Regions from separate parts of the Gilliamella sp. BG1 genome, predicted to be linked through region 2. Evidence: riboswitches for the same ligand, from Rfam matches in the RefSeq annotation. Region 2 holds a riboswitch; the other holds the start of a gene.
What was found. Region 2 has a riboswitch for preQ1 ahead of queD (6-carboxytetrahydropterin synthase QueD). Riboswitches for the same ligand answer to the same signal wherever they lie in the genome.

Region 1 (15,462 bases), on a different contig from region 2:
TTAGATACCAATCTTGTAGTGTCATTATTGACTTACTGTTTTTTATTAGAGATTAAAGATAGTTAATTGTATAATCAATGCATCAATTTATAAAGGTTTTTCATTGAGGAAATATGGCAACATCTGCTTTTACCCCAGCAAGTCAAGTACTTGAGCGTCACCAAACATTTTTTAACGATAAAAATGTGCTGATAGCTGGCGATATTCAGGATAATTATCCATCTATTATGTCGGCAAATCAAGTTAAGATTCATTGCACACAATTTCATACTTATTTACGTCTAAAAGCTAGTGCACGAGGCAATCACACCTATTTTTCATTATTGCCAGAAGCGGATTTTTACGTAGGAATGAATACACTGATTTACTATTGGCCAAAAACTAAAAGCGAAGCACAATTTCAGCTTTCTTATTTATTGCATAATATGCCAAAAGGTAGTGATATTTTTATCATAGGTGAAAATAGAACAGGTGTAAAAAGCGTGGAAGCTTTATTGAGTGATTTTGGTACAATTCAAAAAATCGATAGCGCGAGACGTTGTGGTTTATATCATTTTCATGCAGATAGCCGTTTAGCATTTGATCTTGATGAATGGTGGTTAAGTTATCATTTAACTATTGAAAATCAGAATATTGAAATCAAAAGCTTACCTGGTGTTTTTAGCCAAAAAGGGTTAGATGCTGGTAGTGAATTACTGTTAAATGCATTGATGGATCGTACTGATATTATTAAAGGTAATGTATTAGATGTGGGATGTGGTTCGGGCATTTTGTCCACGGTGCTAGGTAAATTAAACCCTGATATAGCACTAACGTCATCTGATGTAAGCTGTGCAGCAATTGAATCAAGTAAAGCCACGTTAAACCGTAATCATGTTAATGCCACAGTTGTAGCGAGTGACGTTTTTTCAAATCTAAATGATAAATATCATCTTATTGTTTCGAATCCACCTTTTCATGATGGTAAACAAACTGATTACACGGCCGTTAATACGTTAATCAAAGAAGCAAAAAAACACCTAAAATTAAATGGTTATTTGTGCATTGTGGCAAATTCATTTTTACCGTATCAAACCATTTTAGATGAAACATTCAAAAGCGTTGAAGTGATTGCCCAAACGACGAAATTTAAGGTTTATCTAGCAAGCCATTAATAAGTGCTGTTTATTTTGTTTAAAAAAATAGGGCGACGTTATCGCCCTAGGTATAAAATTTAAATATTTAAAAACAAACTGATTTCACTATTCTTGATATCATATCTGGATTAAGAGAGAGCTTCTTTTAATGCCTGCATTTCATTATAGGTAAAATCACAGCGCATAAATTCTTGGTCAAGAAGAATAGGAACAGAGTTGCTTTCTCCAACTACGGCCAACACATTACATTTATTTCTAATCTTATCACCTATAATGATTGGTCCACCGTTTGAGTCTTTATTAAAATTGGCTGCATATTTAGCATTTATTCCTTGTGCATTGCTTGCACGATATAAGGCAGTTATTATTTTACCATAAGAGACTAGTTTAACTGGTACAATAACAGGTGTTAATTTTTGCCCGTTAATTTCCTTGATAACTTTTATCATTTTATGTGTTCTTAAGAAACATCCTAAACTCATCCATGTAACCAACAACAACAAAAGAATAAGACCAGTAGTAGCCACAAATACAGTCCGCATATTATCAATAGCTAAATTGATTGTTACTAGTGATAAATCATCGGCCGAAGCGACAGTTACAACTTGATAATTTCCTTTTTTCCCCCCAATGAAAGTATAATCACGCTTAATAACTTGTCCTGTATCAGTAGTAATTTTCACTGAACAGTTATCAACCATACGTCTTGCACGACATGTTCCTTCTACATCATAGTCAACCACAACAGAATTCTGTGATATTTTATAATCATCAATTAATCCAGGATAATTTCTTATGGCCATAAATAAAGCTAACGCAAAGAAAATTATTGCTGCAAGTAATCTTCTTATTTGATGCATTGAGCCTTCTTGCTTTAAATTCATGACTTTTAAAGGGCGAGTTGGAAATACTTCTACTAATTTATTCATCAATGCCATTTTATCAATATACTCCTTATTAAAAATAAAAATTTCATGTCTAAAGGCTAAAATTGTGAATTTAAAAGCTAACCTTTAATCACAATAAAACAAATAATTTATTTGTTATTTTTTATTAAATTAGACTAAATATTAACATAATATTTACTTTGTAGGAATTACTCATATTGTTTACAGCAATTTGACAAACGACTTCAAATTAAATAACCCTAGAAAACTGCTGCTGCCTTGCCATTTTTCGCATATAAATATCAAAGCACATACAAATATTGCGTATCAATAAATGTCCTTTAGGTTGGACTTCGATTATATTGTTATTGATTGTCACTAATCCATCTTTTTGCAATGGCGCCAGTAATTTTAAATCTTCAGCAAAATAATCATCAAATTGAATTTGGTATTGTTGTTCAATAACATTTTTATCTAAATGAAAATGGCAGATAAGCTGTTTTATCACATCACGACGAATCTTATCGTCAGGATTTAAGGTGAATCCTTTCCATAATCCATGTCCTTTTTGCTCAACCTGAGTTTGATAGATTTTTAGATCTTTCTGATTTTGCGCATAACTATCACCTAACATACTAATGGCCGACACACCAAGTCCAAGTAAATCAGCATCGCCTTGAGTTGTATACCCCTGAAAATTACGATGCAATTTATTTTCTTGTTGAGCAATAGCTAATTCATCAGAGGGCTTAGCAAAATGATCCATACCGATAAAGTGATAACCAGCTTCGGTTAACTTTTTAATGCTAGTTTGTAGGATCTGCAATTTTTGATTGGCATTAGGCAAATCATCATCTTTAATTTTTCGTTGGGCAGCAAAACGGCTTGGTAAGTGGGCATAATTAAATACACTTAAACGATCGGGAGAAATATCAATCACTTTATTGAGCGTTTCGGCAAAACTTTCAATGGTTTGTTTTGGTAGGCCATAAATTAAATCTAAACTAATTGAGTGAAAATTATTTTTACGTGCTTGATTAATAAGAGACCGTATTAATGTTTCATCTTGTTCACGATTAATTAGGCTTTGGATTTCGTGATTAAAATCTTGAATTCCCATACTTAGCCTATTAAAACCAACACTTGCTAAATGGTCAATTGTTTGTGGTGTTATTTCACGCGGATCAATTTCGATGGATAGTTCGGCATTAGCAACAAAATTAAAATGCTTTTTTAACGAGGTAATCAATCGAGTAATTTCAGCATCGTTTAAAAAAGTTGGTGTACCACCACCCCAGTGCATTTGTGTTACCGTGCGATGTTTAAATAATTTTGCGCGTTCGGCAATTTCAATATCTAAAATGTCAAGGTATTTGGTAACTTTTTGTGTTTGGCGAGTAATAAGCTTATTACAACCACAGAAATAACAAAGCTTATGACAAAACGGAATATGCACATAAAGCGATAACGGTTTTGTGGGATAACGAGTTGCCGCCGATAAAAATTCTTGCTCATTAAATTTTTCGTTAAATTCAAGTGCAGTAGGGTAAGAGGTATATCTTGGGCCAGAATAATTATATTTTTCAATTAACGCTTGATCCCATAATTGCGTATCAGTCATGCTTTTTACTTCCGCTTATGTCTATCTTTAGTGTTGTTATTTTTATGAGTTTTTACTATTGCTTTTTGTTGGTTCTTGATTTTGGTTTTAATTTTGATTCGATTAGTTTTATTTAAATATAACAATGTGCAAATCAATAACCCAAAATATAAACTTAACATAATTAATATTGGCACTATGAATTGCTCACTTTTAATTATTAATTGACTGAATAAAAGTAATGGATTCTAAGTTTAAATTATCAGTAGGAATATTATTTTTGGATGATATTCCTACTCATATCAAGACACATACTATCACGATTGCTAATTATATTTTCCTATTATTAGTTTCGTTTTAATAAACTAACAATATCTTCTTTCTTTTCGTCTAATTCATCAAAATCATCAAAGTCGTCATCAGTATAACCAAGCTCTTGCATCAGTTCATCGATACGATTCAATTTTCTATCAAGATAAATTTGTTGATCTTTAGTGAGTTTGACATTTTGCTCGACTAGATCAAGTAACATATCTAATTTCGGATCGTTCTCTAACTGTTCTAATTCTTGTTGTGGCGATAAAATCGTTTTAATTGGTTTAGATTGTTTAACAGGTTTTTCTATATTGTTAGAATCTTCAACAATTAAAGAAATAGGTTTTTTGCTACCCACTCTTGGATCTTTGGTTGTTTTTGTCGAATTTTTATTTTTATTATTATCTAGCTTATTAAAGCGAGAGCCACTTGGTAAACCTTTGTGTTTGCGTTTACGCTTCAGTTCCCGAGATTCTTCATTAATCTCTTGACGGCTTTTTTTAGCTTTCTGTTTTGATTTATTTTTTAACATAAAATCTCTGTCTAATATTAGGGTTAATCATTTTACAAACGTATTTTATCAGTAAGTCCAAAATATAGCTATGATGAAGACGTCATGCTAATTTAAGATTGTAAAAAAATAAATTTATGTATAATCTGAGCCGAATAAATTTGTTAGACCGAATTAGAGAACAATAAAATGAAAAATCACTTAAGCCCTTATCTGAAATTCAATCGTCAAGAATGGGCTAGCTTACGTAATACGGTACCAATGACTTTAACAGCAGAAGAATTAGTTTCGTTACAAGGTATTAATGAAGATTTATCCATGGATGAAGTGAGTGAAATTTATTTACCTTTATCTAGATTACTTAATTATTACATCAGCAATAATTTTAATCGGCAAGCTGTTTTATCTAAATTCTTAGGTAAAAGTCAAAAAACACCTTACATTATTGGCATTGCAGGCAGTGTTGCTGTAGGTAAAAGTACTACCGCTAGAGTACTACAAGCATTATTAACCCGTTGGCCTGAACATCGCAAGGTAGCTTTGGTAACAACTGATGGTTTTTTATATCCAAATAGATATCTTGAAGAACATGGAATAATGAATAAAAAAGGGTTTCCTCAGTCTTACGATATAAAAAAATTGCTTAATTTTGTTGCTGATATAAAATCAGGACAGGCACAAGTTAAAGCACCCGTTTATTCTCATTTAGTTTATGATATTGTCGAAGATGAAGAAATCGTTATTGATAGTCCTGACATTTTGATTCTTGAAGGTTTGAATGTACTGCAAAGTACACTGAATTATCCACAAGCGAATAACCGAGTTTTTGTTTCGGATTATGTCGATTTTTCAATTTATGTTGATGCTGATATGTCATTATTACATGATTGGTATGTAAATCGGTTTTTAAAATTTAGGGAGGGTGCATTTAGCGATCCTAACTCTTATTTTAATCATTACTCAAAACTTCCAGAACATGAAGCTACAAATATTGCTAACCGAATTTGGCGAGAAATTAATGAATTAAATTTAGTTGAAAATATTTTACCAACAAAAGAACGAGCGAATCTTATTCTAACTAAAGGTAGAGATCATAAAGTTGATTGTGTCCAATTAAGAAAATAAACTTAAGGAAAATTTATATGAAATCAGTAAGTTGGTTAGTCTGTAAATTAAGTATTATTACTTTGGCTATTTCATTTTCATTTGGTGCTTATGCCTCAAATGGCCAATCAGAAGGACTAACGTGTGAAAGCAAAAAACAGTCCATTGAAAAACAGATTGATTATGCTAAAAAAAATAATAATTCTCATCAAATCCAAGGGCTTGAGAAAGCATTACGCGAAGTAAATGAGCATTGTTCAAATGATGATTTAGAAGCCAAATACAAAAAAAAGATTAATGAAAAATCAAATAAAGTGGCTGAAAGGACTAAAGAATTAGAACAAGCAAGAGCAAAAGGTAATAAACAGAAAATTATCAAACAACAAACAAAATTATCTGATGCCAAAATGGAACTTGATGAAGCTAAAACTAAATTATCTGATTTTTATAAAGAATTGGGATCAAAGTAAGCTATAATAATTAGACTATTTTCCAGTTTTCTTACTTTCTAACAACATTTTTATCATTAACACCATCGATGGCTATTGTTGATGGTGTTAGTTTTATATTTTGTATAACCATCTTGCTATACTAGACTTTTTTAAGCAAAAAGAGTATGGTGTGCGCCTTATTACGTGGTTCGTGAACCTCCCACGCTAAAAAACTAAGGAAAAATAATGAGTAAAATTACACTACTAGGCGATCAGTCTGTTCGCTATCCAACAACCTATTGTCCTGAAATACTCGAAACGTTCGATAATAAACATCCGAATAACGATTATTTTGTTAAATTTAATTGCCCAGAATTTACTAGTCTTTGTCCTATCACAGGGCAACCTGATTTTGCGACAATTTATATTTCGTACGTGCCCAATATTAAAATGGTCGAAAGTAAATCGTTAAAACTTTATCTGTTCAGCTTTCGTAATCATGGCGATTACCATGAAGATTGCATTAATATCATTATGAAAGATCTGATTAAATTAATGGATCCTAAATATATCGAAGTCTGGGGAAAATTCACTCCGCGAGGTGGCATTTCGATTGATCCTTATGCCAATTATGGCAAATCGGATACTCATTGGGAACAAGTTGCGGCTAATCGATTAGCCAATCACGACATGTATCCAGAAAAAGTGGATAATCGCTAATCTAATCTATCCAAACAGGAACAGTTAATGCAAACTCGTAAAGCACTAGTTATATTTTCTGGTGGGCAAGACTCAACCACTTGCTTACTGCAAGCCATTGCTGATTATGGACGTGAAAACGTTCAGGCAATCAGTTTTCGCTATGGTCAACGCCACGCAATAGAGCTTGAAAAAGCCAAATGGATCGCAGATGATCTTGGTATTGAGCAAACTGTCATTGATACATCAGTTATCAAACAAACTACAAATAATGCGTTGATTGATGACGCTCAAGAAATTAAAGCCGCTCAAGATGGCGATTACCCCAATACCTTCGTTGATGGGCGTAATATGCTTTTTTTACTTTTGGCTGGCTGTCATGCTAAGCAACAAGGAATTTCTGACATTATTATTGGAGTTTGTGAAACCGATTTTAGTGGTTATCCAGATTGCCGTGATGTCTTTATTAAATCAATGAATGTATCAATGAATTTAGCCATGGACTATGCGTTTAATCTCATCACGCCACTGATGTATTTAACCAAAGCGCAAACGTGGGAAATGGCTGATAAACTAGGTTATCTTGATTATGTTCAAAAACATACCCATACCTGTTATTACGGTGTTGAAGGGGGATGTGGTAAGTGTCCTAGTTGCTTGCTGCGTGATAAGGGCTTAAAAGAATATATGGCTCAAAGTAAATAGATTAACCAACAACTGGGTTCTCTCACCCCATTAAAAAGGAAAAAAGATGTATTTGAACACTCATTCAGAATCGATAGAAACAAACTTTACCCGTAAACAACAGCAAAAAGCCCTTTACTGGTTGGCCTTTTTTCATATTTTAGTTATTGCTTCAAGTAATTATTTAGTCCAAATCCCGTTTGATATTTTTGGTTTTCACACCACATGGGGGGCATTCACTTTTCCGTTTATTTTTTTAACTACCGATCTGACTATTCGAATTTATGGTGCTAGTTTAGCCAGAAAAATCATTTTTGTTGTAATGATTCCTGCATTGTTATTTTCATACCTGATTTCGGTACTATTTTTTGAAACCCATTGGGTTGGATTATCAGCATTGACGGAATTTAATAGCTTCGTATTTAGAATTGCATTGGCAAGTTTTGCCGCTTATTTAGTTGGTCAACTAATGGATATTACTGTTTTTAACTATTTAAGAAAAAACAGATCATGGTGGGTTGCCCCAACAGCATCGGCAATATTTGGTAATGGTATTGATACTATTGTCTTTTTTGCTATCGCATTTTATCAAAGTAACGATGAATTTATGGCAAATCATTGGATCGAAATTTCGTTAATGGACTATAGTTTTAAAATTCTAATTTGCGGATTATTCTTTTTGCCACTTTATGGCGTCATTCTGAATTTTATCCTAAAAAAGTTAGTCTCAATGCCTCAAAATAGCTAATTATTATAATCAATCTTTTAGTGGATTATCTTAATAAATATAAAACTCATTAATTATTTTAAATGAGTTTTATGTTTACTATTGAAAAATCACTTATAAAACTTGGTTACATTATTGATTGTATTTTTTTAAGAAAAAATAAAATTTCTAACTACTTAAACTTTTATTCAAAGTTTAAGTAACTGTATTCTTAACAAAGCTGTACAAAAAATCCGTCAAAAGACTAGCCAACAATTTTTAAAATGGTTATACTTTTATTGCTACAGGAAAACAAGCTTATTAAATAAGCGAATAATTATAAAAATATAAATAAAACAAATCATTACTTGACAGGTAAACCATAATGCATTATCATTTTAGACACCAGACACCAGCGCTGGCAAACCTATGTCTTAAATTTATTAAATAGACGCGTTTTAACGCTTCACTCGTTTATATCCTCGAAGTTATCCCTCAAATTATTATCAAAATTATCCCGAAAAATTTCGTTAGCGTTGACGGTGTTATTATTATCATCTTCATGGGATTTACAGGCATTGAATGGTAAAATGGATCGAGCGGGTAATCGTAGTGATGCAATAATTTTACCTTCAACACCACTTCCAGAACTACCTCCACCACCGCCGCCACCACCACCACCACCGCCGCCACCACCGCCGCCACCACCGCCGCCACCACCACCACCGCCGCCGCCACCACCACCGCCGCCGCCGGCAGTTATTGAATATGCAAGGCCGAGTCTAAGTTGGTATGACAGCAATTATGCACGTTATGCAGGTCCAGCTGACATATGGAATCCTTATAAGGGCTTTTTAGTTAAATCATCATATAGCCTAAATTTCCCGACTACAGGTGCAGATAAGTTATATTTTGATTTACTCATAAGAGGAATAGATGTAAGAGAATTGACATGGGCACCCGTCACGCATGAGGGAATCACTGCTACAGTGGTAAATGTTGAAGCTGGTTCTTGGGTGCCGATGCATAAGAATAAGATTCTTGGTATTGATGCTGTTTTTCTTCCTAGAGAGGATTGGAATAAAGTTGTAGCTCGGGTTGTTCTAAATGGTCCAAATGCAAGAGGTCAATGGGGCGCTCGGAACCCTCTAGTGTATAGGCCAAGGTTACCGCAAACATTTGAGTTAGTGGGTAGAAATAGAAATGGCGTTGAGGTAGTAAAATATGGATTTGTGTTGAGGCAGTGGTTCGTCAATCGAGGAGATGTGCGTGATACTGCATCTAATCAAGCTGAATGGTGTCGTCGTATGGGTTATCGCATACCAAAGGTAAGGGATTTAACTAATGCGAAGTGTGCGAAGAAGACGTTGTTTCCATGCAATAGATTTGGCGAAGATGGCGCCACTCCATCGTCGGGTTTTAATGGTTATCAACGGCGAATAGGCGCAGGTTTCTTTACGGAGTGGGGACCTATCCCAATTAACGCTTATGCGCACGGTGAAATTCATGCGAATGTAGCCAACGATAACTACTGGACAGATAATTATGGCATCACTGTCTACTTGCCTTACGGCATCGTCTACAAAACTGATCTTAGCCGCAGATATTACGCTTTTTGCGTTACACCTTAGGTTTAGTCCTTAATTCTTAGGCTATGGTGCAAATAGAGAATAATATAACAAAGGACAATACCTCTCGCAGTTGGGGCGCTGAGCAGGCCCCCCCCTACAAACCTTGCGCTTTTGTTATTAAATATAAAAGCGCTTTTATTAAAAAGCCAAATTCAACGTAATAAAAAATTAGCCTATAAACGGTTGATTTCATTTAAAAATATAAAATAAAAAATTCAATAAAATCAATAGTCTACCTGAACAATTTTAGAGCAAAAAACACGCTTATAGCACCACAATATTAATAAGCTTGCCTTATCAGAGCGTCAAAATATGCCGATAATGAAGTAAAGCTAGCACGCCAAACTGGGCTGTTGGGCGTGTTTGTGTTTTAGATGTTATCAGCAATATTAATCATTCCGTAAAAGTCAAAAAGTCCTAAAGATAACACCATATTTTAATTAGAAAATTCACCTATCTATAAAACCGAATCGTTTTCATCTTTACATTTCTTTACAAAAAAGTCCGCCAAAAAACTAGCCAACTATTTCTTAAACGGCTATACTTTAATCGCTTTAGAAAGACAAGCTTATTAAATAAGCGATCAATCATAAAAAATCGAAATAAAACAAAATATTACTTGACAGGTGGAACAAAATGCAGTACCATTTTAGGCACAAGGCACAAGGCACAAGCACTGGCAAACCTATGTCTTAAATTTATCAAATAACCCTATTCGACGAGTTTTTACACAAAACTCCATTATATCATCGCAATTATCTCTCAAATTATTATCGAAATTATTCACAAAATTATTTTCAAAAATCCCATTGGCATTAGCACCGTTGTTATTATTGCCGTACTCATTAGAATCGCAGGCATTATCGGCCACGACTTCTGAGCGCATTCAGGGTACTGCGCCTTATTTAACCTTTGATGGCGGTGCGACTCATGCCGATTCAGTTAGTCCCTTATTATCAGTAACATTGCCCGGAAACAAAATTATTACTGTATCAAATGATAGCTCAAGTATGGAAAATCCATTAGTGTTAGATAAACTTTTAGCCACTTTTGCGGATATCAAGACATTAGTACCGCATGGGAATTATCCAGAAGTATTGGCAGATAAAGTGATTGCTGACAATGGTTATTGGAAGGATGATGATGGCGATACACTTCATCGTGTCAATTCAAGTAAATTAAAAATTAAATGGCAGAATTTATATGGTCAAGATATTACTAATTATGTGAAAGATAACTCAGATAAAGCATTAAATGGCTGTGATGCACCTTATCAATTGACGTTAGAAGCGGAAGATGTGAGCATTAAGACAGAATATGGTATTCCTTCTGAAAGTGATAAATTTACTGGAAATAGGCATACCTATTATCTTTATCCCAAAATGGATAAACCACAATTTTGTTATGCTATGCCTAACTTAGAATATGATTGGCATTCAAATGATATACCTTACGATGGTGCAGTTTCTTCTCTTAACGATCCGCATGGAGATTGGAATAAATATAGAGGATTTTATGCCTATAATCCAGCGAATCCTGGAGCAAACTTTCCAACCACAGGCTCTCATAATTTATTTTTTTACTTGAGTGTTGCAGGAATGAAAGCACAAGATATCGTTAATACGAATGGTCGAACAATTTTGACAGGAGGGGTAACATTAACGTTAAATGCTGAAAATACGCTACCTACAGGGCTTGTAAAAATTAACTTAACGGGTCCTAAGGAGAGTAATCCTGGTTCTTTTATTCCTTCAACATTTTATTTACACGATAAAAACAATGACCCATTGTATAATTTTAGATTAGAGCGTTGGTATGTAGCTAAAAAAGGCGGTGCAGGCGGTTATCAAAATGCCGTAGCGTTTTGTAATAACTTTAATGGTGGTGGATATCGTATGACCAAAGTGCTTGACTTTACTAATTCAAGACGTAACCATTGGCAAAATGGTATAACAGACGGAAGCTATTTACGAAAAATTAGTTATAAAGTGAATGGTTATTGGATGGGAGGATTATTTAGCGAATGGGGACGTATGACTCAGATTTATTATAAAGATAGTGATTGGGAATATTTTCGTGTTGGCGATCCTGCTTGGGGAGACTATAGAGGGTATTATTGGACATCAGATTCAGATCAAAAAGCGTACAACAACAATGTCGTTGTAGAGACAAATACAGGTATTGTTGGTGGTAGAGATCATTCGGATCAAGACTATAGAGTAGCCTGCGTTACACCTTAATTTCCCTTTCTTTAACGATGACTATTTAAATAAAAATACTTAGTATTTTGTTTAAATAGTCGATTAAACTTTTTAGCTATAAAATATTTAGATTAATTTAACCATAAAGTTTATGCCCATTCATGATGAATAATTCTTACAATTTACATTTCTTTACAAAAAAGTCCGCCAAAAAACTAGCCAACTATTTCTTAAACGGCTATACTTTAATCGCTTTAGAAAGATAAGCTTATTAAATAAGCGAGTAGTTATAAAAAATCTAAATAAAACAAAATATTACTTGACAGGTGGAACAAAATGCAGTACCATTTTAGGCACAAGGCACAAGGCACAAGCACTGGCAAACCTATGTCTTAAATTTATCAAATAATCCTATTCGACGAGTTTTTACACAAAACTCCATTATATCATCGCAATTATCTCTCAGATTATTATCGAAATTATTCACAAAATTATTTTCAAAAATCCCATTGGCATTAGCACCGTTGTTATTATTGCCGTACTCATTAGAATCACAGGCATTATCGGCCACGACTTCTGAGCGCATTCACGGTACTGAGCCTTATTTAACCTTTGATGGTGGTGTTACTAAAGTGACTAAAACAGAGGACTTATTAGGTATTAAGTTATCAGATGGTCGAACATTTACATCGCAAAATAATTCTTCATCACCAACAGCGCCAATCAAGTTACCTAATGTAGGGGATACCTTGGCTGATATTGAAATGATAGTCCCGCCATTAAGCGTCTCAATAAATATAAATGACTTAGTGACACAAGGTAAATGGGGAGATGATGATGGAGATGGTCAGGGTACAAATGGTGTTACCGCATTAGGAAGTATATCGTTAGCAATAACTGATAAAGATGGAAATGCTGTTAGTCGTGGCGATGCATTAGATATATGTAATGCACCTTATAAGGTAACCTTAGATAGTTCAGGGGGAACTTTAACTACGCAGTATGGCGTGCCGAATAGTAGTAGGTTTTACGGAGGGACAGCGGAATATTATATCACTTTGCCGTTACCGCCAGTTATTTGTTCGGTCAGGCCGAATTTATTGTATGGTGGCACAACTGGAACTAGCTTGGATTGGGACGACCCACGCTATGCAGGTCCAGCTAACATATGGAATCCAGTTAAGGGTTTTTTAGTTCAGTCAACAACCCCATCATCTTACAGTTTAAATTTTCCAACTACGGGGTCAGATGGATTGTATTTTGATTTGGATATAGGTGGGATAGATGCAAGTCAGTTTACTTGGACCGTTATCACAAGTGGTAGTATAAGAGCAACGGTGAGTTGGATATTACCAAACCAAGGTACAAACGAAGATAAATGGATTAGAGATAAATCCAAGAATGTAACACGGGTAACGTTGAATGGTCCAGAGGCAAGAAGCCAGTGGAGCAATTCTAATCCTAGTCAAATTACCTTGCCATCTTTGCCACAAACATTTGAGTTAATCGGTAGGGATAGAAGTGGTAATGAGGTTCGGTATGGATTTGAATTGAGGCAGTGGTTCGTCAATCGGGGAGGTCAAGGGGCTAGCCTTTCTAATCAAACCACATGGTGTAATAGTTTGGGTTATCGAATACCACGGATAAGAGATTTAACTAATGCGAAGTGTGGTGTAGATAATCGTTGGTACCCATGTGTAAATGACATAGATGGCGCTAATCCATCCTCAGGTTTTACTGGCTATCAGCGTCACATAGGAGCAGGCTTTTTCACGGAGTGGGGCGCTATGTCCTACTACACTGATGCGGACTTTGTCTTCGACACCTTCTGGACAAGTGACGCTACAGATACAGATAGCGTTCAGTTCACTGTCTACTCGTACTACGGCGGCGTCGGCAGTTACAGCGATTACTACAGCGGCTTTGCTGTTTGCACCACTCCTTAGCGTTTAGTTCTTAATCCTTAGGGAGCAGAAGGTCTTATGATGCCTAGAGAACAATATAGATAAGAATAAAGCCCCCGCGCAAGTTGGGGCTTTTAGCAGGCAAAGCTTGCGAGCCTTGCAAATTTATGGTTCGCCAATAAGTAGTTAAATGTTGATTTTATCCGTAATAAATCAGCAAAAAACTAATCAACTTTATTTTAGCCTTAATTTTGTTACGTTTATGCCGATTTTATGTATATAATTAACGTAAATTCATCTATTGTGTATTATTATGGCTAATGTATCTTCGTTTCGCCAAAAGCAAAGCACTATTTTTGTCGCATTTCTAGTCACAACTTTTATTGTTGGTATTGCTGGTGCTTTACAATCTCCTACTTTAAGTCGATTTCTAACTTTTGAAGTTAATGTTAATTCACGGCTAGTTGGACTTTTTTTTTCTGTTAATGCTTTAGCCAGTATTGTGGGTAGCTTTTTATTGGCTAAATATTCCGATAAAAAGGGCGATAGGCGTTATATTGTTATATTTTGCTGTTTAATGGGCATTGCTAATAGCATTACTTTTGCGTTTACACGTCACTATTTGGTATTAATCACGCTGGGTGTTTTGTTTGCTGCGTTATCGTCTGCTGCTATGCCACAAATTTTTGCTTTAGCACGCGAATATGCCGTTAAAACTGGGCGTAATGTTGTGGCATTTAATTCACTTATTCGAGCTCAACTTTCGCTTGCTTGGGTATTTGGCCCACCAATTTCTTTTGGCTTAGCTATTAATTTTGGTTTTACGGCAATGTATTTAACGGGCATGTGCATGTTTATGGTCGCGATGCTGTTTGTTGCTATTTTTTTACCTTCGGTTGAAAAAAATCCCACCTCACAATTTAATAACGAAGCAGAGTTACAAGCGGCAAATCAACCACTTTGGAAGAATACAAATGTGCTTTGTTTATTGCTATCTACGGTATTTATGTGGACAGCAAATATGATGTATATTATTGATATGCCAATTTATGTTGATGTTGTATTACATCTTTCAGATTCATTGCCGGGTGTATTGATGGGGCTTGCTGCTGGTATCGAAATTCCAGTTATGCTCATCGCTGGATATTTAGTACCTCATTTAGGTAAACGAAATCTATTTTTTATTGCGATTGTTTGCGGTTTGATTTTTTATCTTGGTATGATTTTTTGTACTGGTAAATATGCCTTATTAGCATTACAGCTCTTTAATGCTCTATTTATTGGTATTGTAGCTAACATTGGTATTATCTATTTTCAGGATTTATTGCCTACCCGAATGGGAGTGGCTTCTACTTTATTTAATAATGGTGTTATTTTCAGCATAATTATAGCTGGAATGTTGCAAGGATTTGTATCAGAAGCCTATGGACATGAGGTTATCTATTGGATTGCGTTAGTAATGGTTGCGATATCATTGTTATTCTGTACGTTGGTGAAGGATGTAAAAACTAACGTGGGCTGAAAGTAGATGAATAGTTAGATAATTAATAACACAATCAATAGTAAATAAATAATTAAGTGTAATTTGTCTTCTTAATAGTTAGGAAGACAAATTACTGAAACAATTAAAGATTAGATGTGTTTAACAGTTTT
Region 2 (15,462 bases):
TTCGACTTCATCAAGTAAAATTACTGAGTATGGTCGTCGTCTAACTGCTTCGGTTAAATACCCCCCTTCTTCATATCCAACATAACCTGGAGGCGCACCAATTAAGCGAGCAACGGAGTGTTTTTCCATAAACTCTGACATATCTATACGCACCATAGCATCTTCGCTGTCAAACATAAAGTTAGCCAATGATTTGCAAAGCTCGGTTTTACCGACACCAGTTGGTCCTAAGAATAGGAATGATCCAATCGGTTTATTTGGATCTGAAAGCCCTGCTCGGCTACGTCGAATCGCATTTGCAACCGCTAATACTGCTTCATTTTGACCTATTACACGTTTATGTAAAGCATCTTCCATGTGCAATAGTTTATCTTTTTCGCTCTCAAGCATTCTAGAAACTGGAATACCTGTCGCTTTAGATAATACTTCTGCAATTTCGTTATCGGTCACTTTGTTACGCAATAACTTCATGGTTTTGCCTTCTAACTGTGTTGCTGAAGCAAGTTTCTTTTCGAGCTCTGGAATTTTGCCATATTGTAATTCTGACATTTTGTTCAAGTCGCCAGCTCGACGAGCTTGCTCTATTTCAGTACGTGACTTTTCTAGTTCTGCTTTGATGTTTTGAGTCCCCGAAACAGCTGCCTTTTCTGACTTCCACTCTTCTTCAAGTGAAGCATATTCCTTTTCTTTTTCAGAAAGTTCATCATTTAACATTTGTAGTCGCTTTTTACTCGCATCATCAGATTCTTTTTTAAGCGCTTGTTGTTCAAGTTTAAGTTGAATTATGCGCCTTTCAAGTCGATCTAAAGATTCTGGTTTTGAATCCATTTGCATACGAATACTTGATGCGGCTTCGTCAATTAAATCAATCGCTTTGTCAGGTAACATGCGATCAGAAATATAACGATGCGATAATGTAGCCGCAGCTACGATTGCAGGATCGGTTATTTGCACATGGTGATGCAGTTCATAACGTTCTTTTAAACCACGCAAAATAGCGATCGTATCTTCAACTGTTGGTTCGGCAACATAGACTTTTTGGAAACGACGCTCTAACGCAGGATCTTTTTCAATATATTGACGGTATTCATCAAGCGTTGTTGCTCCCACGCAGTGTAATTCACCGCGAGCTAATGCGGGTTTTAACATATTACCAGCATCCATTGCTCCATCGCTTTTTCCTGCGCCAACCATGGTATGGATTTCGTCAATAAATAATATAATGCGACCTTCTTCTTTTGCTAAGTCTTTAAGCACGGCTTTTAGGCGTTCTTCAAATTCCCCTCGATATTTGGCACCAGCAATTAATGCACCCATGTCTAATGATAAAACGCGTTTATTTCGTAATCCTTCAGGGACTTCACGGTTAACAATGCGTTGTGCTAATCCTTCTACAATAGCAGTTTTTCCTACACCTGGTTCCCCAATTAATACTGGATTATTTTTAGTACGACGTTGTAATACCTGAATAGTTCGACGAATTTCTTCATCACGACCAATAACAGGATCAAGTTTACCTTGTTCTGCTCGTTGAGTTAAATCAATGGTGTATTTTTTAAGTGCACCGCGTTGATCTTCTTCATTAGGATCGTTCACGTTATCGCTACCTCTTACTTGATTAACTGCTTGGCTAAATTTATCTTTATTAACACCTAATCTTTTAAGAAGATCGCCTAAACTGCCCTTATCTTCTAAAGCGGCTAATATAAAGAGTTCTGATGAGATATAGCTATCACCGTTCTTTTGGGATAATTTATCGCAAAGATTTAATACTCGAACAAAATCTTGCGATGGAATAACATCTCCACCCACACCTTGAACTTGGGGTAATCGGTCAATAGCTTGAGCTAATTCTTGTTGTAAATTAACAATATTTGCACCTGCTGCAATCAATAAAGGCATTACACTACTCCCTTCTTGATTAAGCATGGCTGATAGGACATGCACAGGCTCTATATATTGATTGTCTTTACCTAATGCCATTGACTGCGCATCAGCTAAAGCTTGTTGAAACTTATTTGTTAGTTTATCTAACCTCATAGTGTTTATCTCCTGAGCAATAAATTTGGATTAAACGCTTAACACATTTAATCCATTTGCATGTGATCTAAATGAGTGTTGCAACCTAAATTTCAAGAGCAAAGTTAAAATATTTTTTACAAAATTTATACAACAAAATTATCAAGTATGTAAGAATTAATTGACATAAAAATAAAGCTGTTTGCAATTTAAGCAATTACATCTAAATTTCGTTTTAAGATATACTGGTAAGATGACAAATTCACTTTTACCCCTTATATTGTTACCTTTATTTTGTTAGGTTCGCTAACCGTGGTTCGTAATCCATCCCACGAAAAAAAACTAGGAATATAAAATGTTCAAAATAGCCAAAGAGTTTCAATTTGATGCTTGTCACATGTTAGATGGGCACAATAAAAAGTGTCATAATCTGCACGGCCACACTTATCGCCTATTAGTTGAAATTAGCGGAGAGCTTATTGATAACGGCTCAAGCCAAGATATGGTCATGGATTATGCCGATTTAAAGCTAATAGTTAAACAACATATTGTCGATCCGTTAGATCACGCCTATCTTTACAATCAACATAACCCTAATGAGTGCCGTATCGCGTCGTTACTACAAGAAATGGATCGTAAAATTTTTGCCTTTCCATGTAGAACCACCGCAGAAGGAATGAGCAAATTTATTTTTGATTGCTTATCGCAATATTTGCCTGTTTCGATGATCAAACTATGGGAAACGCCAACTTCATATTGTGAATATCATCGGAGTTAATGATGATTGAATTTCGTATTGTTGAAATCTTCGAATCCTTACAAGGCGAAGGTTATAATACTGGCATGCCTGCTATTTTTATTCGTTTTGCAGGATGCAATTTAAATTGTGCCTGGTGTGACACTAATTTTCGAAAATTTACTCGATTCACGTTAGATACTTTAATGACTAAAGTGAGCGAATATAAAAGCAAAAATATTATTATTACAGGTGGCGAACCGACAATGGTTAAAGCGTTACCTGAATTGCTTTTGCCACTCAAAAAAGCTGGTTATTTCATCGCCATTGAAAGCAATGGTCTTGGTAAAGTCGATCCGCTTATTGATTATATTGCGCTAAGCCCTAAATTTTGTTATCAGTCACGCTATCAAAAAATAGTACAACCAATAGCAAATGAAGTACGCATAGTAGCCGAAAATCACTGCGATTTTATTCCTTTTTGCCAATATATCGAAACTCATATTCAAGCCAAACGCTATTATCTATCTCCTTGTGAAAAAGATGGTGCATTTAATATGTTTGAAACGATAGAGTTGTTAGGAAAAATCAACCAAAATCGACTGAATAATAAATGGCTTTTGAGTGTGCAAAGCCACAAGTTTGCCAATATAGAATGATAAATTAGTACTAAAGAGAACTAATTAAATATTCATAAAATCAAGAAGTTTTATTAATTTTAATTGAATAATTGTTTAATCTATAATAACCTCATATAAATTATTTATATGGAATTAACTGTCATGCGTTTTTGCTATTGTTTATTGCTAACTTTGTTTACAACTCCAGTTATAGCTTGGGATATAGTTTGTGATAATACTTTAACTTGTCGTGTTATAGAATATAGTGATATATCTGATACAGGAGTGATAAAATCGTCAATTTTATTCCAGCGAAAAGCGGGGGCCAATCAGCCAGTTGAAATTTATGTTAGAACAAAAAATAACAAAGAAGAAGATAAAGAAGGTATTGAAATTAAAAACACTCAACAATTAGATAATTCATTGGCTGCATTCATTAATCAAGAGTATTTAGGCGAATTAAAAGAAATACAGAATAATATTTATCAGTTGTCACAATTCCAAGCTACAAAAATTATTCAAGCATTTACAAAAAATGAGAAAGTTATATTCCGTAACAGTAGAAGTCAATCATTTTATACCAATGGCGGATTTTATGATGTCATGTTAACAATGGACAAAAAACAAGGACGGGTTGGTACAACTGGCGCAGTTATAGCACATGGTAATAAAAATGAATCAAACGTTTATGCACCAATACCTGTACCAACTATAAAAAAAGGTAAAGTAATTGCTCCAGAACAAAGTCAAGAACTTAATACCAATGAAGTAATTAAAATATTCCCTCAATTCAAAAAACGCTATATACATGAAGCTAAATGTGATGCTTATGATTTAGAAGATCCTTATTATGATGAAACACAAGGATATGATAAAAGATTTCGGTTAATTAAATTAGATAATAACCACGATTTACTTGAAACTAGGTGTTGGTTTAGCGCATATAACTCAGGTAACGCCTATTGGATAATTTCCAACACTGCTAAACTAAGTAATAAAAATATAAAATTTATAAATAATGAGGGCAATACATACAAAAATGGAACAATATCCAGTATAGCTAAGCTAAGAGGTGAGGGAGATTGTTTAGAAAAATCTAGCTGGACTTGGAATGGACATAAATTTATGCTTTCCTCTAATATAAGTACAGGTGAATGCTTAGGTTTTGACGGTGGGGCTTGGGAATTACCTTCTTTTGTTAGCGAAATAAAATAACAATTGAACAATAGAAAGCCTTCAGATCTTATGGCGGTTTAAATATTATAATTTTATATATTAACATTTACCGCAGATCTTTATACTATAAATATTTTACAAAGCAGCTAAAAATTGAAGGTTTTTAGCTTAAAAAAACTCTTTTATTCAAACCAGATCATTGATGCCATTCTACCAGTTCTATTTTCACGTCGATAAGAGAAGAATTCATCTTGTTCAGTATAAGTACAATAATCACCACCAAAAATTTGCGTTACTCCTACTGCTTGTAAACGTTGTTTGGCAATTAGATATAGGTCTGCTAGGTATTTTTGTTCAGTTGGGTTGATCAATTTAAACGCTTCTTGTGCTTTTGGATCGGCTTTTTCAAATTGTTGTTTGACTTCAATACCTACCTCAAATTTTTTGACACTAATGGCTGGTCCCATCCAAGCAATGATGTTTGATGGCGAGCTTGAAAATTTTTTAATTGTTCCTTCTAATATACCATTACATAATCCTCGCCAACCAGCATGGGCAGCTGCAACTTCGTCGCCCTTTGTTGTACAAAAAAGTACAGGCATACAATCTGCGGTTAACACCACGCTAACTTGCTTAGGTAGATTGGTATATGATGCATCAGCTTCAAAAGTTTGATAAGAATCGACGTTACCTGTTGGAGGTTGTAAAGCAAATTGCGATATATCAAGCACTGTTGTGCTGTGAGTTTGTGTTAACCAATACGGTTCGCTTGGTATTTGTTCGGCTTGAATAATTCTTCGGCGGTTTTCAGCAATATGTTCTGAATTATCACCAGTTCGATTTCCCATATTTAAACTTGCAAATGGCGCTAAACTAACACCACCAGTTCGTGTTGAAGTAAAGGCATGAATTTTTTTTGGGGCTGTCCAATATGGGTAAATCGATTTAATCATATTCATCACCAATCTAGTTCATCTTTATGCTGTTCGGTATCTTCTTGTAAAGCTTGTATTAACTTTTGCATATCGTCAGGAATAGGAGCATGCCATTCCATTTGTTCACCTGTTATAGGATGATATAATCGCAACATGGTAGCGTGTAATGCTTGGCGATTAAAATCGCGTAAAGTTTGAATAAAAGATTCACTAGCCCCCTTAGGCGGCCTTGGTCTTCCACCGTAGAGTGGGTCACCAATTAGTGGGTGAGCAATATGTGCCATGTGCACGCGGATTTGGTGAGTTCGCCCTGTTTCTAAGCGCAATCGCAAACGTGTATGTAGGCGATATTTTTCCATCACTCTATAATGGGTAACCGCTGGTTTACCCGTTGGGAATACAGCCATATGTGTACGTTTGGTTGGATGACGGGTGATAGGCTGATCAACGGTTCCTCCTGCAGTAATAATCCCCATGACCACAGCTTCATATTCGCGTGTAATTTGGCGTAGTTGAAGTGATTCGACCAAATGTGTTTGTGCCATAATAGTTTTAGCTACAACCATTAGCCCTGTTGTATCTTTATCTAGACGATGCACAATACCTGCGCGGGGTACGCGTGCTATCTCAGGATAATAATGCAATAAGGCATTTAATACCGTACCATCAGGATTACCTGCGCCAGGATGCACAACTAAATCACGAGGTTTATTAATCACCAAAATGTCATCATCCTCGTAAACAATATCAAGCTTTATATCTTCTGGTTGATGATAAGTTTCTTGTTCAATTTCAGCATTAATAGTTATTATTTCGCCACCGAGCACTTTTTCTTTTGGTTTATTAACGATAACATCGTTGACAGTGACTTTATTATTAATAATCCAATCTTTTATTCTTGAGCGTGAATAATCAGGAAAAAGCTCGGATAATGCTTGATCTAAACGCATTCCTAGTTGACTTTGTTCGATTTTAGTTGATAATTTTAACTCATGCATGTGTAATTTATCTATTTTAAGCTGTTATGTTTTAGAGTATTATATACTAATCATCGCCTTTAATGTTTAATTATATTTGGATCAAAAACTGAATGAAATTGCGTTTACACTCTTTGCTAGCTATCGCTTTAAGTGGCATGCTAATTGGCTGTACTTCTTCCAAGCCCGATGTTGAAAATGTACCCGAGATTGAACTACATAACAAAGCGAAGTCTGAGCTTGAAAATGGTAATATTAAATCCAGTATTACTATATTAGAGTCCTTGGACAAAAATTATCCTTTTGGTCCTTATTCTCAACAAGTTCAACTTGATTTGATTTACGCTTACTATAAATCAGCTGACTTACCGTTAGCAATTGCGTCAATTGACCGTTTTTTGAAATTGAATCCAACGCATCCAAATATTGATTGGGTTATTTATATGCGTGGCATTTCAAATATGGCACAAGACGACAATATGATCCAAGGTTGGTTTAATGTTGATCGTTCAGATCGCGATCCCGATTATGCTTCAGCTGCATTTAAGGACTTTTCTTATCTACTGTCTAGTTTTCCAAACAGTCAATATGCAGCCGATGCGCAAAAACGCCTTGTATTTTTGAAAAATAGATTGGCTCGCTATCAGTTAAAAGTCGCACAATTCTATACAAAACGCGGTGCTTATGTAGCTGTGATTAATCGCGTGACTGAAATGTTAATTATGTTCCCAGATACCGATTCAACTAAAGAAGCATTGCTTTTAATGCGTAATGCTTATAATGAATTAGGCTTAGTTGATGAAACCCAAAAACTTGATCAACTGATTCAAGCAAATCTTAAAAACATGCCTAAAGAAGAACAACGATCATTCTTATCACGTTTTACTAGCGTCTTTAATGGTGGTTAGGCTTTTTTAATTAAGATACCTACCTTTAATTGCTATTTAATCACACTTAAATAGCAATTAATTTAACTTGTTGTATCCCTTTCACCTTAACCTATTAAAGGTTTGTTATTTATTAAATATCAGTAATAAAATATGCTCAATAACTTAGAATTTATCATAACAAGAAATCAATGTCTTACTTCATATATCGTTTGTAAAACGAATCAATAACCAATACAATTAGCAGCATATTTTTATTAGTTATAATAGATAGGACATTAACTCGTCATGCAAGAACAATATCGCCCAGATGAAATAGAAGCCATTGTACAAAAACATTGGCAAGAAAATAAAACCTTTCACGTTACTGAAGATTCATCAAAAGAAAAATATTACTGCTTATCGATGCTACCTTACCCTTCTGGGCGTTTGCATCTTGGTCATGTCCGTAACTACACCATTGGTGATACCATTTCACGTTACCAACGTTTAAATGGTAAAAATGTACTACAGCCAATCGGTTGGGATGCGTTTGGTTTGCCTGCTGAAGGTGCTGCAGTTAAGAACAATACTGCACCTGCAAAATGGACCTATGAAAATATTGCTTATATGAAAAAGCAATTACAACTTTTAGGATTTGGTTATGATTGGGATCGTGAAGTTACTACTTGTCATCCTGAATATTATAAATGGGAACAATGGTTTTTTACTAAGTTATATGAAAAAGGCTTAGTTTATAAAAAAACATCGGCAGTTAACTGGTGCCCTAATGATCAGACCGTACTTGCTAATGAGCAAGTGGTTGAAGGTTGTTGTTGGCGTTGTAGTACCCCTGTTGAGCGCAAAGAAATCCCACAATGGTTTATTAAAATCACCGAATATGCCGAAGAACTACTTAATGATTTGAATACGCTTGAAAGTTGGCCAGAACAAGTTAAAACCATGCAACGTAACTGGATTGGTCGTTCTGAAGGTGTTGAGTTTGATTTTGCTGTTGAAAATTATGCTGATAAGTTACGCGTCTATACAACTCGTCCTGATACATTAATGGGCGTTAGTTTTGTCTCTGTTGCCGCAGAGCACCCTCTTGCACAATTAGCAGCCCAAAACGATCCTAAAATTGCTGAATTTGTTGCTGAATGTAAAAATACCAAAACAGCCGAAGCCGATATGGCAACCATGGAAAAGAAAGGCATTGCAACTGGCTTTTATGCTATCCATCCTTTAACAGGAAAAAAAGTCCCTGTTTGGATTGCTAATTTTGTGTTAATTGAATATGGTACAGGTGCAGTGATGGCTGTGCCTGGGCACGATGAACGTGATTATGAATTTGCTTCAAAATATAACTTACCAATTAATCCTGTTATTTTAACTCAAGACGGTAACGCACCAGATCTTTCTGAAAAAGCATATACTGAGCATGGCAAGTTATTTAATTCAGGCGAATTTGATGGTCTTGATTTTGATCAAGCATTTAATGCTGTTGCTGATAAGTTAATTGCATTAGGTATTGGTAAACGTAAAGTTAATTACCGTTTGCGTGATTGGGGTGTTTCGCGTCAACGTTATTGGGGTGCACCAATCCCAATGGTGACGCTGGAAGATGGTACAACCATACCAACACCAGAAGACCAATTACCAGTTATTTTACCTGAAAATGTTGAAATGAATGGTATTACCAGTCCAATTAAGGCAGATCCTAACTGGGCTAAGACAACCGTTAACGGTCAACCTGCACTACGTGAAACCGATACGTTTGATACCTTTATGGAATCTTCTTGGTATTATGCTCGTTACACTTGTCCAAACTACGACAAAGGTATGTTAGACGAAAAAGCAGCAAACTATTGGTTACCTGTTGACCAGTATGTTGGTGGTATTGAACATGCCATTATGCATTTACTTTATTTTAGATTTTTCCATAAATTAATGCGTGATTTTGGTTTAGTATCGTCAGATGAACCAGCAAAACGTCTACTTTGCCAAGGTATGGTATTAGCTGATGCATTTTATTATACCAGTCCAACAAATGAACGTATTTGGGTTTCGCCAACTGAAGTCACTATTGAACGTGATGATAAGGGGCGCATTGCTAAAGCTGTCGATAGTCATGGCAATGAGCTAGTTCATGCCGGTATGACCAAAATGTCAAAATCAAAAAATAATGGTATCGATCCGCAAGAAATGGTTGAAAAATATGGTGCTGATACCGTTCGATTGTTTATGATGTTTGCATCACCTGCTGATATGACACTAGAATGGCAAGAATCTGGCGTTGAAGGTGCAAACCGATTTATTAAACGTGTATGGCGTTTAGTTTATGAACATACCCAAAAAGGTGTAGCAGCAAAACTAGACGTTACAGCTCTAGATAGTGAACAAAAATCATTACGTCGTGAATTACATAAAACCATAGCGAAAGTGAGTGATGATATTGGCCGCCGCCAAACATTTAATACTGCTATTGCTGCTGTGATGGAATTTATGAATCGCTTACAAAAAGCACCGCAAGAAACAGAGCAAGATCGCGCTCTAATGAGTGAAGCTTTAAATGCTATTGTTCGATTACTTTACCCAATGATGCCTCACGCTTGTTTTGTTATGTGGCAAGCTTTAGGTCACAACGAATTGATTGATAATACAACTTGGCCTGTTGCTGATCAATCGGCAATGGTGGAGGACGAGAAACTCATTGTTGTACAAATCAATGGCAAAGTCCGCGGTAAATTTATTGTACCTGCCGATGCCGATCAAGATTTTGTTGTATCACAAGCAAAACAAGAGCCTAACATCCAAAAATATTTGAGTGATGTTGCTATCCGTAAAATGATTTATGTACCGGGTAAATTATTAAATCTTGTTGTTGGTTAATTTTGTTTGATAACTAAATTTAGGCGGTTATTGATATGAAAAAATATTTAGCATTAATTATGTTATTAACAATATCCTTAACAGGATGTGGATTTCACTTACAACATGAGACAGAAGTGCCAGAAAGTTTTAAAACGATGTCTTACATAAGTTATGACCCTTATGGAAGATTATCTCGCAATATTAAAGAGTTATTACACGATAATGATGTGACAATAACGAATAATAATGCTTCAGGTCAGGTACCATTGTTAAAAATGGTAAGTGAAAATCTAAGTCGCAATACCATCTCGATTTATCAAGATGGTAAAGCTGCCGAATATCAATTAGTGTTAACGGTTGAAGCACAAGTTGTTGCTGGTCAACAGACTTATCCAATAAGCGTACGCGTGTTTAGAACGTTTTTTGATAATCCAGCTGAAGCTTTGGCTAAGACGGTTGAACAAGACTTAATTGAAAACGAAATGTTTAAACAAGCGGCTAAACAAGTCATCCGTAAATTAAAATCGATTCATGCAGTAAATTAACGTTGACATGATTAAAATTAGTGCCGATCAAATTAACAATAATGTGGGGGCTCCCTATTATTTAATTTTAGGTAGTGATCCCTATTTACAGCATTATGTGCAAACTGAGTTACGCAAATCCTTTTTACAAAAAGGATTTGATGAGCAACTTACTTTTGTAATTGATAATCAAACCGATTGGACAGCTATTTATGATAGCTGTCAGGCTATGAATCTATTTTCTGCAAATACTCTGATTTTTCTTGATTTTGGTGAGGGTTCATTAAACGCAGCTATCACTACCAAACTCAATACACTAAGTGAGGTTTTAACCCCTGGTATTGCGCTGGTTATTACACTTAACAAAATTACGAAATCGCAAGAAAACGCTAATTGGTATAAAGCTTTATCGGATAAATTGGTGGTTATCAATTGCACTACACCCGATACTTTACAGTTGCCACAATGGATCAAAAATCATTTGCAACAACAACAAATGACCATTGAACCAAAGGCAATTGAACTGTTTTGCTATTATTATGAAGGCAATTTACTGGCATTAACACAAATTATTGCACAACTTAAGTTGTTGTATCCTAATCAGAGCATTTCTTATGATGAAGTCGAAAATAATATAAATGATTCGGCAATATTTACACCATATCATTGGACTGATGCGATGATTGCCAATAAAACAAAACGAGCCATTCATATTTTACAACAGCTAAAAATAAATGAATTTGAGCCGTTAATTTTATTGCGGATTGTTCAACGTGAATTGATATTGATGATCAATTTAAAAAAAGGATTGCAACAAAAATCATTAAAACAAGTTTTCGATGAATATAAGGTTTGGCAAAATAAAAGAACGATATATACCAGTTATCTAAACCGTTGCGATATTAATGACCTATTTAATTTATTAGCCAAATTGACAGAGATCGAAATCAGTTTAAAGCATGATAACCAAGCACGAATATGGGACGCAATGTTTAATTTATCGATGCAATTTATGGGATTAGATAAATGTTAACTGCATTATTAGGAGGAACTTTTGATCCGATCCATTATGGACACCTTCGCCCTGCTATTTCGTTAGCAAATGAAGTCGGATTAAAGCAAATTGGTTTATTGCCTAATCATATCCCTCCTCATAAACCACAACCCGAAGCGAGTACTGAACAACGCTTGGCAATGTTAAAATTGGCTATCGAAGGTTTACCATTATTTGCGTTGAATGTAAGAGAGATCTTACCTGAAACTTCAACACGTCCTTCTTATACTATCGGAACGCTTCAAGCCTGGCGACAAGAAAATGGGAATAGTGAAGGATTGGCATTTATTATGGGACAAGATTCATTATTGAGTTTACCGACTTGGAGTAAATGGAAAACGCTGCTTGATTATTGCCATTTACTAATTTGCCGTAGACCAGGTTATGCCCAAAAAACTGATAACATTGAGTTACAACAATGGATTGATGTGCATAATACCACAAACGTTAAAGATCTACACAATTCACCACATGGTTATATCTTTTTTGCACATACGCCACTTGAAGATATTTCAGCTACTGAGATCAGGCAAAATATTAACAACCAAGCCAGTTGTGAAAATTTGTTACCACCCAAAGTGTGGCATTATATTCATCAGCAAGGCCTTTATACTGCAAAGAAATAGTAGAAAGGGCTTTACATCTGACAGTTTTTTCGGCATTATTTCGCCGCTGTGTTTATTTATTTTAAACTTAGCTTTTTGTGTTTATACTTAACTTTACTTTGTCATCGAATAAAATACTTTATAGGTGACATAAAAGCGCAACGCGATACCTTTGCACTATATGTGCTTAGACGAGGAAAGTTAGTTGAGTATATTTAATTTGTACTTATTATTAAGAGGCCCCAATGGCAAAAGAAGATAACATTGAAATGCAAGGAACCATACTTGATACTCTTCCAAATACGATGTTTCGTGTGGAACTTGAAAATGGTCATGTCGTTACTGCACATATTTCTGGTAAGATGCGTAAGAACTATATTCGTATTTTAACTGGTGATAAAGTTACTGTTGAAATGACACCTTACGATCTATCTAAAGCACGCATCATCTTCCGAAGTCGCTAATATCGTTATCAGAATAAACTTTTATCGCTATATAACTGTTTATTTCTCTCTTTTTTAATAAAAAAACCGTCGACAAAAGTCGACGGAGAAGTGAGATATTTAAACTAAACTAGTGAGTTAATCATCTTTAGAAAAGTTCATTTGATCGTATTTAACCCATTTTGTTTTTTTAACTATTTTATAGCCAAAGTAAATCATTAAAAATAATGGTAAACCGATATAGGTTGCAATTACACTATTCCAATCAATAGAATCTTGTAGGAAGGCTTCGTAATTTTGACCAAGTGTTATAATTAAACATAATACGAAAGCAAAAACAGGGCCAAATGGGAAGCAGCTTGATTTATATGGTAATTGATTAACATCATGACCTTGCATAAGGTAACCCTTTCTAAAACGATAATGACTAATTGCAATTCCTAACCAAGCAATAAAACCAGTCATACCTGACATATTGAGCAACCACAAATAAACAACCTGATCTCTATACATCGACGTTAAGAAGCAAAGCATAGCCACAAATGTCGTTGCTAACAACGCTGCACGAGGTACGCCTGATGATGATAATTTTGCAAAGATTTTAGGTGCTTTACCTTCTTTAGCAAGAGCATAAAGCATACGGGTCGAAGCATAAAGTCCTGAGTTACCCGCAGATAAAACTGAAGTCAGTATAACAGCATTCATTAATGCTGCAGCTGATAATAATCCTGCATGTTCAAATACTAGGGTAAATGGACTAACACTTATATCGGTTTCATCGTTACGTAGTAAATTAGGATCAGTATAAGGAATAATTAAACTGATGACTAAAATCGCAAAGATATAAAATAACAGTATTCGCCAAAAGACTTGCCGCATAGCTTTAGGAATATTTTTTTCTGGATCTTTTGATTCACCAGCTGCAATACCAATTAATTCTGTACCTTGAAATGAAAATCCAACTACCATTGCTACACCAATCATTGATGAAAATCCACCAGCAAAAGGCGCTTCTTTGATGGTCCAATTTTGCCAACCTGCACCTTCTGCACCATGGAAAATACCAATAATCATTAATAAACCAACAATAATAAAAACAATAACGGTGACAACTTTAATTAATGAAAACCAAAATTCAGCTTCACCAAAGCCTTTAACTGAAATATAGTTTAAACAAAAGATGATACTTAAAAACAATAAACTCCATAACCAGCTATAAGGACCGGCATCAAACCAATAAGAAATAACTAGCTGAGCGGCAACTAGGTCAACCGCAACTGTAATTGCCCAGTTATACCAATAGTTCCAACCAATGGCAAAACCAAACGCTTCATCTACATAACGTGAACCATAAGTTGCAAAGGTGCCTGAAACAGGTAAATATGCAGCAAGTTCCCCTAAGCTAGTCATTAAAAAGTACACCATTACACCTATAATGGCATACGAAAGCAAAGCACCACCGGGACCTGCCTGAGCAACAGTTGCTCCTGAGGCAACAAATAGCCCTGTGCCAATTGAACCACCAATGGCGATCATAGCTAAGTGACGCGCCTTTAAATCTCGTTTTAATTTGTTTTTCATATCAATATTCTTCTTTGTTAAGGAGAGCCCATCTTATGGAGCATAAATTTTTATATTCCACATTATTTAACAACCAAATAGGCAGCTAAAAATTTATATTAATCATTACTGATAAATAAAATAGGTAAAAGTGTATCAAAAAAAAATGATGGCGAGATAAATAATTCTAATAATCGAACTGTTTTGTTAAATATATACAATACTTAACCTTTAGTTAGCTGTTCTAATTGAGTTAAATAATTCAGTGCTTGCGAACGGCTATTACCACACATTTCGATACAAGGTTTTAATCGACCACAAACTTTCGGTCTCGATGGGTGCAAGAACAATTTACATTGATAATTGTTATCTAAATGAAGACAAGCAATACCAGCTGGTTTACCCTTAGGCATACATGGGATGGCTGATGAAATTGAAGGAGCAATACAACAGGCACCGCAGTTTTTTCGACATTGGAATGAATCTGTCATAGTGTTTTCTTTATTTTACACGCCTATTCAATAAATTTTGATGGTGACAATAGCAAGTTAGCGGTAAAATAGCGAGCTAATTTTTTAACTTTTTTTAATCGTGAAGAATAAATATTATGGCTAAAGCAAATGAAATAAAACGTGGTGATGCAGTCACCTATAATGGTAAATTATTACTTGTTAAAGATATTGATGTTCAAAGTCCAAGTGCACGGGGTGCCAGTACACTTTATAAAATGCGTTTTACCGATGTAAAAAATGGTGGAAAAGTTGAAGAACGTTTTAAAGGTGATGATATCCTCGAAACAATTGAACTATCCCGTCGACCTGTTAGTTTTTCGTATATTGATGGTGATGAATATGTATTTATGGATAATGAGGATTATACCCCTTATATCTTCAAAAAAGAGCAAATTGAAGATGAATTATTGTTTATCCCTGAAGGCGGTATGAATGGTATTCAAGTGCTAATGGCTGATGGTGAAGTTCTTGCCTTGGAATTGCCACAGACTGTTGAACTTGATATTGTTGAAACCTCGCCAAGTATTAAAGGAGCTTCAGCTAGTGCGCGAACTAAACCAG

Region 1: it holds a riboswitch for preQ1, as region 2 does, so the genes downstream of both, queF (preQ(1) synthase) here and queD (6-carboxytetrahydropterin synthase QueD) in region 2, are expected to answer to the same signal.

Annotation. Positions count from the first base shown of each region.
Region 1 is NZ_JBIDFG010000002.1:99,892-115,353, reverse strand. It holds gene ACGH80_RS01315 (DNA polymerase III subunit psi) at 1-25, opposite strand, end outside; gene rsmC (16S rRNA (guanine(1207)-N(2))-methyltransferase RsmC) at 114-1,154, shown strand; gene ACGH80_RS01305 (hypothetical protein) at 1,265-2,074, opposite strand; gene hemN (oxygen-independent coproporphyrinogen III oxidase) at 2,274-3,644, opposite strand; gene yihI (Der GTPase-activating protein YihI) at 3,970-4,470, opposite strand; gene coaA (type I pantothenate kinase) at 4,639-5,574, shown strand; gene ACGH80_RS01285 (DUF1090 domain-containing protein) at 5,592-6,023, shown strand; PreQ1 riboswitch class I at 6,183-6,227, shown strand; gene queF (preQ(1) synthase) at 6,231-6,704, shown strand; gene queC (7-cyano-7-deazaguanine synthase QueC) at 6,732-7,388, shown strand; gene ACGH80_RS01270 (7-cyano-7-deazaguanine/7-aminomethyl-7-deazaguanine transporter) at 7,435-8,115, shown strand; gene ACGH80_RS01265 (hypothetical protein) at 8,616-9,704, shown strand; gene ACGH80_RS01260 (hypothetical protein) at 10,514-11,944, shown strand; gene ACGH80_RS01255 (hypothetical protein) at 12,415-13,851, shown strand; gene ACGH80_RS01250 (MFS transporter) at 14,123-15,331, shown strand; gene surE (5'/3'-nucleotidase SurE) at 15,435-15,462, opposite strand, start outside.
Region 2 is NZ_JBIDFG010000004.1:62,569-78,030, forward strand. It holds gene clpB (ATP-dependent chaperone ClpB) at 1-2,040, opposite strand, end outside; PreQ1 riboswitch class I at 2,326-2,371, shown strand; gene queD (6-carboxytetrahydropterin synthase QueD) at 2,375-2,797, shown strand; gene ACGH80_RS02705 (7-carboxy-7-deazaguanine synthase QueE) at 2,800-3,414, shown strand; gene ACGH80_RS02710 (DUF1176 domain-containing protein) at 3,523-4,590, shown strand; gene pgeF (peptidoglycan editing factor PgeF) at 4,734-5,504, opposite strand; gene rluD (23S rRNA pseudouridine(1911/1915/1917) synthase RluD) at 5,510-6,484, opposite strand; partial or broken gene bamD (outer membrane protein assembly factor BamD) at 6,577-7,299, shown strand; gene leuS (leucine--tRNA ligase) at 7,639-10,221, shown strand; gene lptE (LPS assembly lipoprotein LptE) at 10,257-10,748, shown strand; gene holA (DNA polymerase III subunit delta) at 10,756-11,760, shown strand; gene nadD (nicotinate-nucleotide adenylyltransferase) at 11,754-12,407, shown strand; gene infA (translation initiation factor IF-1) at 12,632-12,850, shown strand; gene ACGH80_RS02755 (amino acid permease) at 12,968-14,410, opposite strand; gene ACGH80_RS02760 (YkgJ family cysteine cluster protein) at 14,614-14,880, opposite strand; gene yeiP (elongation factor P-like protein YeiP) at 14,997-15,462, shown strand, end outside.